One region of the Corynebacterium sp. NPDC060344 genome, then DNA from elsewhere that is predicted to be linked to it. Evidence: riboswitches for the same ligand, from Rfam matches in the RefSeq annotation. Region 1 holds a riboswitch; the other holds the start of a gene.
What was found. A riboswitch is a leader RNA that binds a small molecule or an ion and turns the genes downstream of it on or off. The one in region 1 is predicted to bind thiamine pyrophosphate.
Positions count from the first base shown of each region.

Region 2: another riboswitch for thiamine pyrophosphate. It lies ahead of thiD (bifunctional hydroxymethylpyrimidine kinase/phosphomethylpyrimidine kinase); the one in region 1 lies ahead of thiC (phosphomethylpyrimidine synthase ThiC).

Region 1 is NZ_JBHXCS010000004.1:245,195-249,241, reverse strand. Features, by position in the region: gene ACFWGD_RS07455 (MFS transporter) at 1-257, opposite strand, end outside; gene ACFWGD_RS07450 (LuxR C-terminal-related transcriptional regulator) at 596-1,549, opposite strand; TPP riboswitch at 1,713-1,829, shown strand; gene thiC (phosphomethylpyrimidine synthase ThiC) at 1,822-3,534, shown strand; gene ACFWGD_RS07440 (Na/Pi symporter) at 3,739-4,047, shown strand, end outside.
Region 2 is NZ_JBHXCS010000002.1:310,375-314,421, forward strand. Features, by position in the region: gene ACFWGD_RS04130 (TetR/AcrR family transcriptional regulator) at 1-419, opposite strand, end outside; tRNA gene ACFWGD_RS04135 (tRNA-Asn) at 728-802, opposite strand; TPP riboswitch at 1,064-1,160, shown strand; gene thiD (bifunctional hydroxymethylpyrimidine kinase/phosphomethylpyrimidine kinase) at 1,151-2,791, shown strand; gene ACFWGD_RS04145 (S-(hydroxymethyl)mycothiol dehydrogenase) at 2,837-4,047, shown strand, end outside.

The sequences.
Region 1 (4,047 bases):
AAGGTGGCGAAGGAGGCGACCGTCGACAGCATCGGCGTCATGTTCGGGAAGAACACCGTGGGGAAGACGAGCGCGGCGGCGGTGCCGTAGATGAAGAAGTCGTAGAACTCGATCGTCGTGCCGACGAGGCTCGCCGTGGCGACCCTGCGCAGCGAGGGCCCCTTCTTCAGGTTCTCGGCCGGGTCGTGGGCCCCGATGCCGGGCCCGGTTGCGGGCCCGGTGCCGGACGAGCGGTCCGGCGCAAGTGAGTTGGTCATGGCGTCTCCTGCCTTGGGGGCGGCTCCTGGGAACCGCCCGGTCAACGATGTGACGCAGAACATATCCAGGCGTGACGCACGTCTCACATACCCGAAAGAGGGTGTTATGGATCCATCAGTTAACCGTGGCTAGCGGTTTTGTTAACCATTCAGAAGCTTTGCGACGAAAAGAACCTCCCCCACCTGCACCGATCCTACCGGCAGGTTCGTGAACCAGCGCCGGACACCCACCCGAAAATCCCCGGAAAACTTCGCCAAACGGAGCTTCGCGGTGCAGTGCACGCCCGTTTCAACCCCCGCACAACCCCGCCCCCCGCACGGGTTGATTCAGGACCACCTCAGGGAATGAGCCCGAGCATCCGTGCCCGGCTGACGGCGGCGTGGCGCCCCTTCGCGCCGAGCTTCGCGCTGGCGTTGCGCAGGTAGGCCTTGACCGTTTCGGCGCTCAGCGACAACCGCGCCGCCGCCTCCGCATTCGTGCACCCCAGCGCGACCTGCGCCAGCACGTCGAGCTCCCGGGCGGTCAACGCGGGCGCCTCCGCACTGCCGGCGCCACCTTCCGCCACCGCGCCGCCAACGCCACCAACCCCCTCCCCAACACCAATGCCGCCACCCGCACCAGCCCCGCCCCCGGCACCGGCACCGGGGAACAGCATCGCCGCCAGCCCGCCGGAGGCCGCGAGCAGCTTGTCGCGCGCCTCTCCGTCGGCCGTCGTCGCGGCGATGGCGCGCAGGTCGGCGTGCAGTTCGCGCAATCGTTCCAGATCGGAGGCCCCGGGCCCCTCCCCCGCCTCGCGGATCTCCGCGGTGCTGCGCTGCGCCATGCCGATGCGACGGTCGACCTCGTCGCGGATGCGCAGCTCGGTGCCGGCCTTCGCCGCCAAGCGCATGGCCACCGACCGGATCCGGTCGCCGAAGTCGAACTTCTCGCGGTGCGCGCCATAGAGGACCATCCGCGTTTCGCCGACGGTGGACAAGATCGGCACGGCCATGACGGGACCGAGGCCCTCGTTGTGCACGTGCTCGCGGTAACTGTCGGTGATGGTCCGCGCGGCTTCATAGTCCGCGACGACCGCCGGCCGCCGATCGCGCAGCACGCGCCCGCCGAGTCCTTCGCCGGGGGTGACCGTGAGACCGCGCACCCCGTCGGAGCGCAGCCCGACCCCGTCGCCGATGGTCACGCCGCCCTGCCCGCCGATGCCGAGGAAGACCACCGGCAGGTCCGCGTCCCTGCGCAGCTCCCGCACCAGCTGCTTGGCCAGGTCGCGGTCCCGCGGCCGGTTGTGCGGCATCGGCGCATCCTCCTCATCTTCCTCGTCATCTTCCTCGTCCGCCGCCCGCTCCCCCATCGCCGGCGCGGCGGTGCCCCATTCGGCTTCGTTTCCGAAACATCATAGCCGACGTCCCTGGCCGCTCCGGCACTTTCGCGTCGGGTACGATCGATGCCCACAACCGAATACTTCCCACGGGAGCGCCTACCGAACCGGCGCTGAGAGGGCATCGGGAATGCGGATGCCGACCGTTCGAACCTGTCCGGGTAATGCCGGCGTAGGAAAGGACCACCATGGCGAAGCCTGCCGTGAACCCCATGGACGAGGCCCGGGACCAGGTCACCACCGGCCCGATCTACCGTTCCGAGAAGCTTTACGACGATGTCATGTTCGACGGATCGCCCTTCGGCTCGGAGGATGCCGTCCTGCGCATCCCCGCCCGCCGGATCAACCTCACCGATGGCACGCATTTCGATGCCTACGACACCTCCGGCCCGTACACCGAAACCGATGCGGACCCGGATCTGCACGGCGGACTGCCGAAGACCAGGGACTCGTGGCCGACCCCTGCGCCCGCCCCGGCGTCGTCGCAAAGCCCCGACCTGAAGGCGTCGACCCAGCTGGCCTGGGCCCGCGCGGGGATCGTGACCCCGGAGATGGCGTTCATCGCCGCCCGCGAGGGCGTCGAGGCGGAGCTCGTGCGCTCCGAGGTCGCCGCCGGGCGCGCCGTGATCTGCGCGAACAGGAAGCACCCGGAGCTGGAGCCGATGATCATCGGCAAGAAGTTCGCGGTGAAGGTCAACGCGAACATCGGCAATTCCGTGGTCACCTCGTCCATCGCGGAGGAGGTGGAGAAGATGGTGTGGGCCACCCGCTGGGGAGCCGACACGATCATGGACCTGTCCACCGGCGCCGACATCCACGAGACCCGCGAGTGGATCCTGCGCAACTCCCCCGTGCCCGTGGGCACCGTGCCCATCTACCAGGCGCTGGAGAAGGTCAACGGCGACCCCGCGAAGCTGACGTGGGAGATTTACCGCGACACCGTCATCGAGCAGGCCGAGCAGGGCGTCGACTACATGACCGTCCACGCCGGCGTGCTGCTGCGCTACGTGCCGCTGGCCGCCAACCGCGTGACGGGCATCGTCTCGCGCGGCGGGTCGATCATGGCGGCGTGGTGCCTGGCCCACCACCGCGAGTCCTTCCTGTACGAGAATTTCGCGGAGCTGTGCGACATTTTCGCGAAGTACGACATCACCTTCTCGCTTGGCGACGGCCTGCGCCCGGGTTCCATCGCCGACGCCAACGATGAGGCGCAGTTCGCGGAGCTGCGGACGCTCGGCGAGCTGACGAAGATCGCCAAGTCCCGCGGCGTGCAGGTGATGATCGAGGGGCCCGGCCACGTGCCCATGCACAAGATCGCGGAGAACGTCCGGCTCGAGGAGGAGCTGTGCGAGGAGGCCCCGTTCTACACCCTGGGCCCGCTGGCCACCGACATCGCGCCCGGCTACGACCACATCACCTCCGCTATAGGCGCGGCGATGATCGCGCAGGCCGGCACGGCGATGCTGTGCTACGTCACGCCCAAGGAGCACCTGGGGCTGCCCAACCGCGACGACGTCAAGGTCGGCGTGATCACGTACAAGATCGCCGCGCACTCGGCGGACCTGGCCAAGGGGCTGCCGCTGGCGCAGGAGCGCGACGACGCCCTGTCGAAGGCGCGCTTCGAATTCCGCTGGCACGACCAGTTCGCCCTGGCGCTGGATCCGGACACGGCGCTGGACTACCACGACGAGACCCTGCCGGCCGAGCCCGCGAAGACCGCGCACTTCTGCTCGATGTGCGGCCCGAAGTTCTGCTCCATGCGCATCTCGCAGGACGTGCGCGACTACGCGAAGGAGCACGGGCTGGAGACCGTCGAGGCGATCGAAGCCGGCATGGCCGAGAAGTCCGAGGAGTTCGGCGCCGCCGGCGGCCGGGTGTATCTGCCGCTGTCGGCGGAGTAGGCGGCACCCGAACCGCGGCACCGGCATTGAGGCGCGTCTCACGCTGCCGATCAGCGTTTGTTTACCTTCCGTTCACCTTTATTCCTTTATCGGGACACCTTCGGGGGCGACACTGCGCAGGCACTTGCCAGTCGCGCGACCCGCGCACACGGCCCCGCTCTCCCACGAAGAGGGCACGGCCGGCACGAACAGAATCGAGCATCGATGACGACTCCCCGCCACCCGGGCGATGACGCCACCGCTTCGGCCACCGCGATGGCCGACCGACTCTCGGACGGGCCGGACGGCCCCACCAATGGCACGGACGGCGGCACCGTCGCCAGCGACGTCCCCCATGGCCTGCGCCGCCTGCCCAACTGGGCGCTGACGCTGCTGGCCATCGGCACCCTCTACATGCTGATCGTCGCCATCGGCGTCATCGGCGACGGCTTCAAGGGCCTGGGCAAGGATGCCGCGGAGGGCCTCTTCGACTTCGCCACCAACCCGTTCATCGCGCTGTTCGTCGGCGTGCTG
Region 2 (4,047 bases), on a different contig from region 1:
CACGCGTACCCATCGCGTTCGGCGTACAGGGCCAGGAGCATCTCCATGCCGTCGGCGAAGCCGGCGAAGTACTTCGGCGGGTTCTCGCTGCCGTGCTCCACCCGCGCCGACGCGACCACGAGCTCATAGAGGGTGAAGGCCTCGTCCCAGTGCGTCGCCAGCAGGCGGTGGGCATGGCGGATGAGGCTGGCGACGTCGTCGACGCCGTCGTGGACGAAGCCGCCGGTGAGGTTCGACAGCGTCCGGCGGATCATCAGGCCGACCAGCTCCCCCTTCCCGGAGAAGCAGTAGTGGAAGACGCTCAGGTGGGCGTTGGCCCGACTGCAGACGTTCCTCGTCGTGACCGCACCCACGCCGTCTTCGATCGCGATCTCCAACGCGGCCTCCACGAGGCTCGCGCGCCGCTGGTCAACGGACATTCGACCGGACAACCGATACACCCTTCGATCCGATTGGACGGCGGTTAATCACCAATCCAAATAGAACTTGCACCCATGGCGCAATAACAAAGTCAAACATACCGAACGGTCTAGCCAGGTCGAACCCGCCTTACCCCACGGGGCTGAAATGGGCTTTATGCGGAAATTACCGGTATTCACTTTCGCTGAATCAAGAAAGAAACGGGCACCGGCCAACGCCGATGCCCGCATTATTCCCGCATTATTCCCGCATCCCGGACCGCGCACGACGAAGCGGGCCAGGGAAAAAATTCCCTGGCCCGCCTTAATGGCTCCTCCAGCTGGACTCGAACCAGCAACCCTTCGATTAACAGTCGAATGCTCTGCCATTGAGCTATGGAGGAAAGTCTGCGGCACGTCTCCGTGCGACGGATCATTACTCTACCCAGATCGCATATGGACGCCAAATCCGCAGGCCAGCACCGAAATCGGGCACACCGGGGCGAGGCTGTCCCGCGACTGCGGCGGGACTGCGGCCGGACCGCGGCCGGACATTTTCACGGCTGCCCGGCGACCGCGGCGGGACTGCGGCCGGACCATGCCGGGGGCTTCTGCACGAGTGCGGTGGGACGTCGCAAAGCAGATCCGGAACCTTTGCTAACGTGACGCGCAACACGGGGTGCCCGGGCGGACCGGGCTGAGAACACACCCGCCGAACTTGATCCGGTTAACGCCGGCGGAAGGATGTTGCCATGGCCGACGCCCATGCGACTGCGCACGACCACAGCCCGCTTTCCACCGGGGCCGCGTACTCGCAGTTCCCCGACGAATGGAGCGCCGGCTGCGTCAGCTGCGGCGCGTCGCGCGAAGGCCGCATCCCGCGGGTGCTGTCCATCGCCGGCACCGACCCGAGCGGCGGCGCGGGCCTGCAGGCCGACCTCAAGGCGTTTTCCGCCCACGGCGCCTACGGCATGGGCGCGGTCACGGCGCTGGTCAGCCAGAACACCACCGGGGTGCGCGACATCCACGTGCCCCCGGTCGAGTTCCTCCGGTCGCAGCTCGACGCGGTGTCGGATGACGTCGCCATCGATGCGGTGAAGATCGGCATGCTTTTCGACGCCGCGATCATCGCCGAAGTCATCGACTGGCTCGACGCCCTTCGGCGGGGCGAGGAGACGCCGATCGTCGTCCTCGATCCCGTGATGGTCGCCACCTCCGGCGACCGCCTGCTGCAGCCCGACGCCGAGGCGGCGATGAGCGACCTGCTCCACCACGTCGACCTGGTCACCCCGAACATCCCGGAGCTGGCCGTCCTGGCCGGCACCGAACCGGCGACCACACCCGGCGAAGCCCTCGACCAGGCCCACAAGGTCGCCGCCGAACACGACGTCCTGGTGCTGGCCAAGGGCGGCCACCTCAGCGACGACGTCGTCATCGACGCCCTCGTCCGCCCCGACGGGACCGCCGAACGATTCACCGGGCCGCGCGTCGACACCACCAACACCCACGGCACCGGCTGCTCCATCTCCGCGGCCATCGCCGCACTGTGGCCGCGGACCGGCGACCCCGTGCGCGCCGTCGCGGTGGCCAAGTCGTGGATGACCGCCTCGCTGCGCCACGCCGACGAGCTCGAGGTGGGACAGGGCCACGGCCCCATCCACCACTTCGCCCAGCTGTGGGAGCGCGGCCTGTCCCCCGATGCGGCGATGATCGCCGACCAGTGGTGGGAATCCATCGCCGACCTGCGCGAGGCGATCGACGGGCTGGACTTCATCAAGGGACTGGCCTCCGGGTCACTGCCGGAAGAGGCCTTCCGCTTCTACCTCGCCCAGGACGCGATGTACCTCAACGGCTACTCCCGCGCGCTGGCCGCGGCATCGGCACTGGCCCCCAACCAAGACGAGCAGATGTTCTGGGCCTACGCCGCCCACGGCGCCATCGCCGGGGAGATGGAACTGCACCGCAGCTATCTCGGCGACGACGCCGGCGCGGGCTACGCGGGGAATGCAGGGAACCCAGGGAACTCCGGTAACGCGGGGAACGCGGGCACCATCGAGGCCTCGCCGGTGACCCGCGCCTACGTCGATCATCTCGTCGCCACCGCCGCGCGCGGCTCCTACGGCGAACTCATCGCGGCGGTGCTGCCCTGCTTCTGGCTCTACCGCGACATCGGGCACCGGTTGATCGCCCGGAACCACGACGCCCACCCGTACTCCCGCTGGCTGGACACGTACGCCGACGACGCCTTCGACGCCGACACCAACAAGGCCATCGACATCTGCTCGCGCTACGCCACCACCGCCACGACGACCGAGCGGGCTGCGATGGACCGGGCGTTCCGCCTGTCGTCGTGGCACGAAGTCGAATTCTTCGCCGATCCCCTGCGCCGCTGAGCGGGCTCGCGGCGGCGACGGGCGAGTCTCCCTACCCTGGGAGGCATGACCGACTACTCCGCGAACCAGAACCCGAACCAGACCCGGCCCGCCTCTGATTCCGCCGCCGACTCCGCAGCCGACGCCACCTCCGGCGCCCACCGCACCGTCCGCGGCATCATCGCCCGCTCGAAGGGCGCCCCGGTGGAGATGGTCGACGTCGTCATCCCCGCCCCGGGCCCCAATGACGTCATCGTCGACGTCCAGGCCTGCGGCGTCTGCCACACCGACCTGGCCTACCGCGACGGCGACATCAACGACGACTACCCCTTCCTCCTCGGCCACGAGGCCGCAGGCGTCGTCTCCGAGGTCGGCGAGGCGGTCACGCACGTCGAGGTCGGCGATTTCGTCGTGCTCAACTGGCGCGCGGTGTGCGGCCAGTGCCGCGCCTGCAAGAAGGGCGAGCCGAAGTACTGCTTCGCCACGCACAACGCCTCCAAGCCCATGACGCTTGCCGACGGCACCGAGCTGACCCCCGCCCTGGGCATCGGCGCCTTCTCCGACGCGACGCTGGTCCACGAGGGCCAGTGCACCAAGGTCGACCCGTCCGCCGACCCCGCCGTCGCGGGCCTGCTGGGCTGTGGCGTCATGGCCGGCATCGGCGCCGCGATCAACACCGGCGAAGTCACCCGCGGCGAATCCGTCGCCGTCATCGGCTGCGGCGGCGTCGGCACGGCCGCCATCGCCGGAGCGAAGCTGGCGGGCGCGACGACGATCATCGCCGTCGACGTCTCCGACGACAAGCTCGCCACCGCCCGCGACTTCGGCGCCACCGAGACCATCAACGCCAAGGACCTCGGCGCCACGGCCCCGGACGCCACGGGCGAGGACGATCCCGTCGTCAAGCGAATCCAGGAGCTGACCGGGGGCTTCGGAGCCGACGTCGTCATCGACGCGGTCGGCCGCCCCGAGACCTACGTCCAGGCGTTCTACGCGCGCGACCTCGCCGGCCGCGTCGTGCTCGTGGGCGTGCCATCGCCGTCCATGAAGCTCGAGGTGCCGCTGCTCGACGTCTTCGGCCGCGGCGGCTCGCTGAAGTCCAGCTGGTACGGCGACTGCCTGCCGGAGCGCGACTTCCCCATGCTCGTCGACCTGTCGCTCAACGACCGCCTGCCCCTCGACGGCTTCGTCACCGAGCGCATCGGCCTCGGCGACGTCGAGGAAGCCTTCGACACCATGCGGGCCGGCAAGGTCCTGCGGTCCGTGGTCCAGCTGTA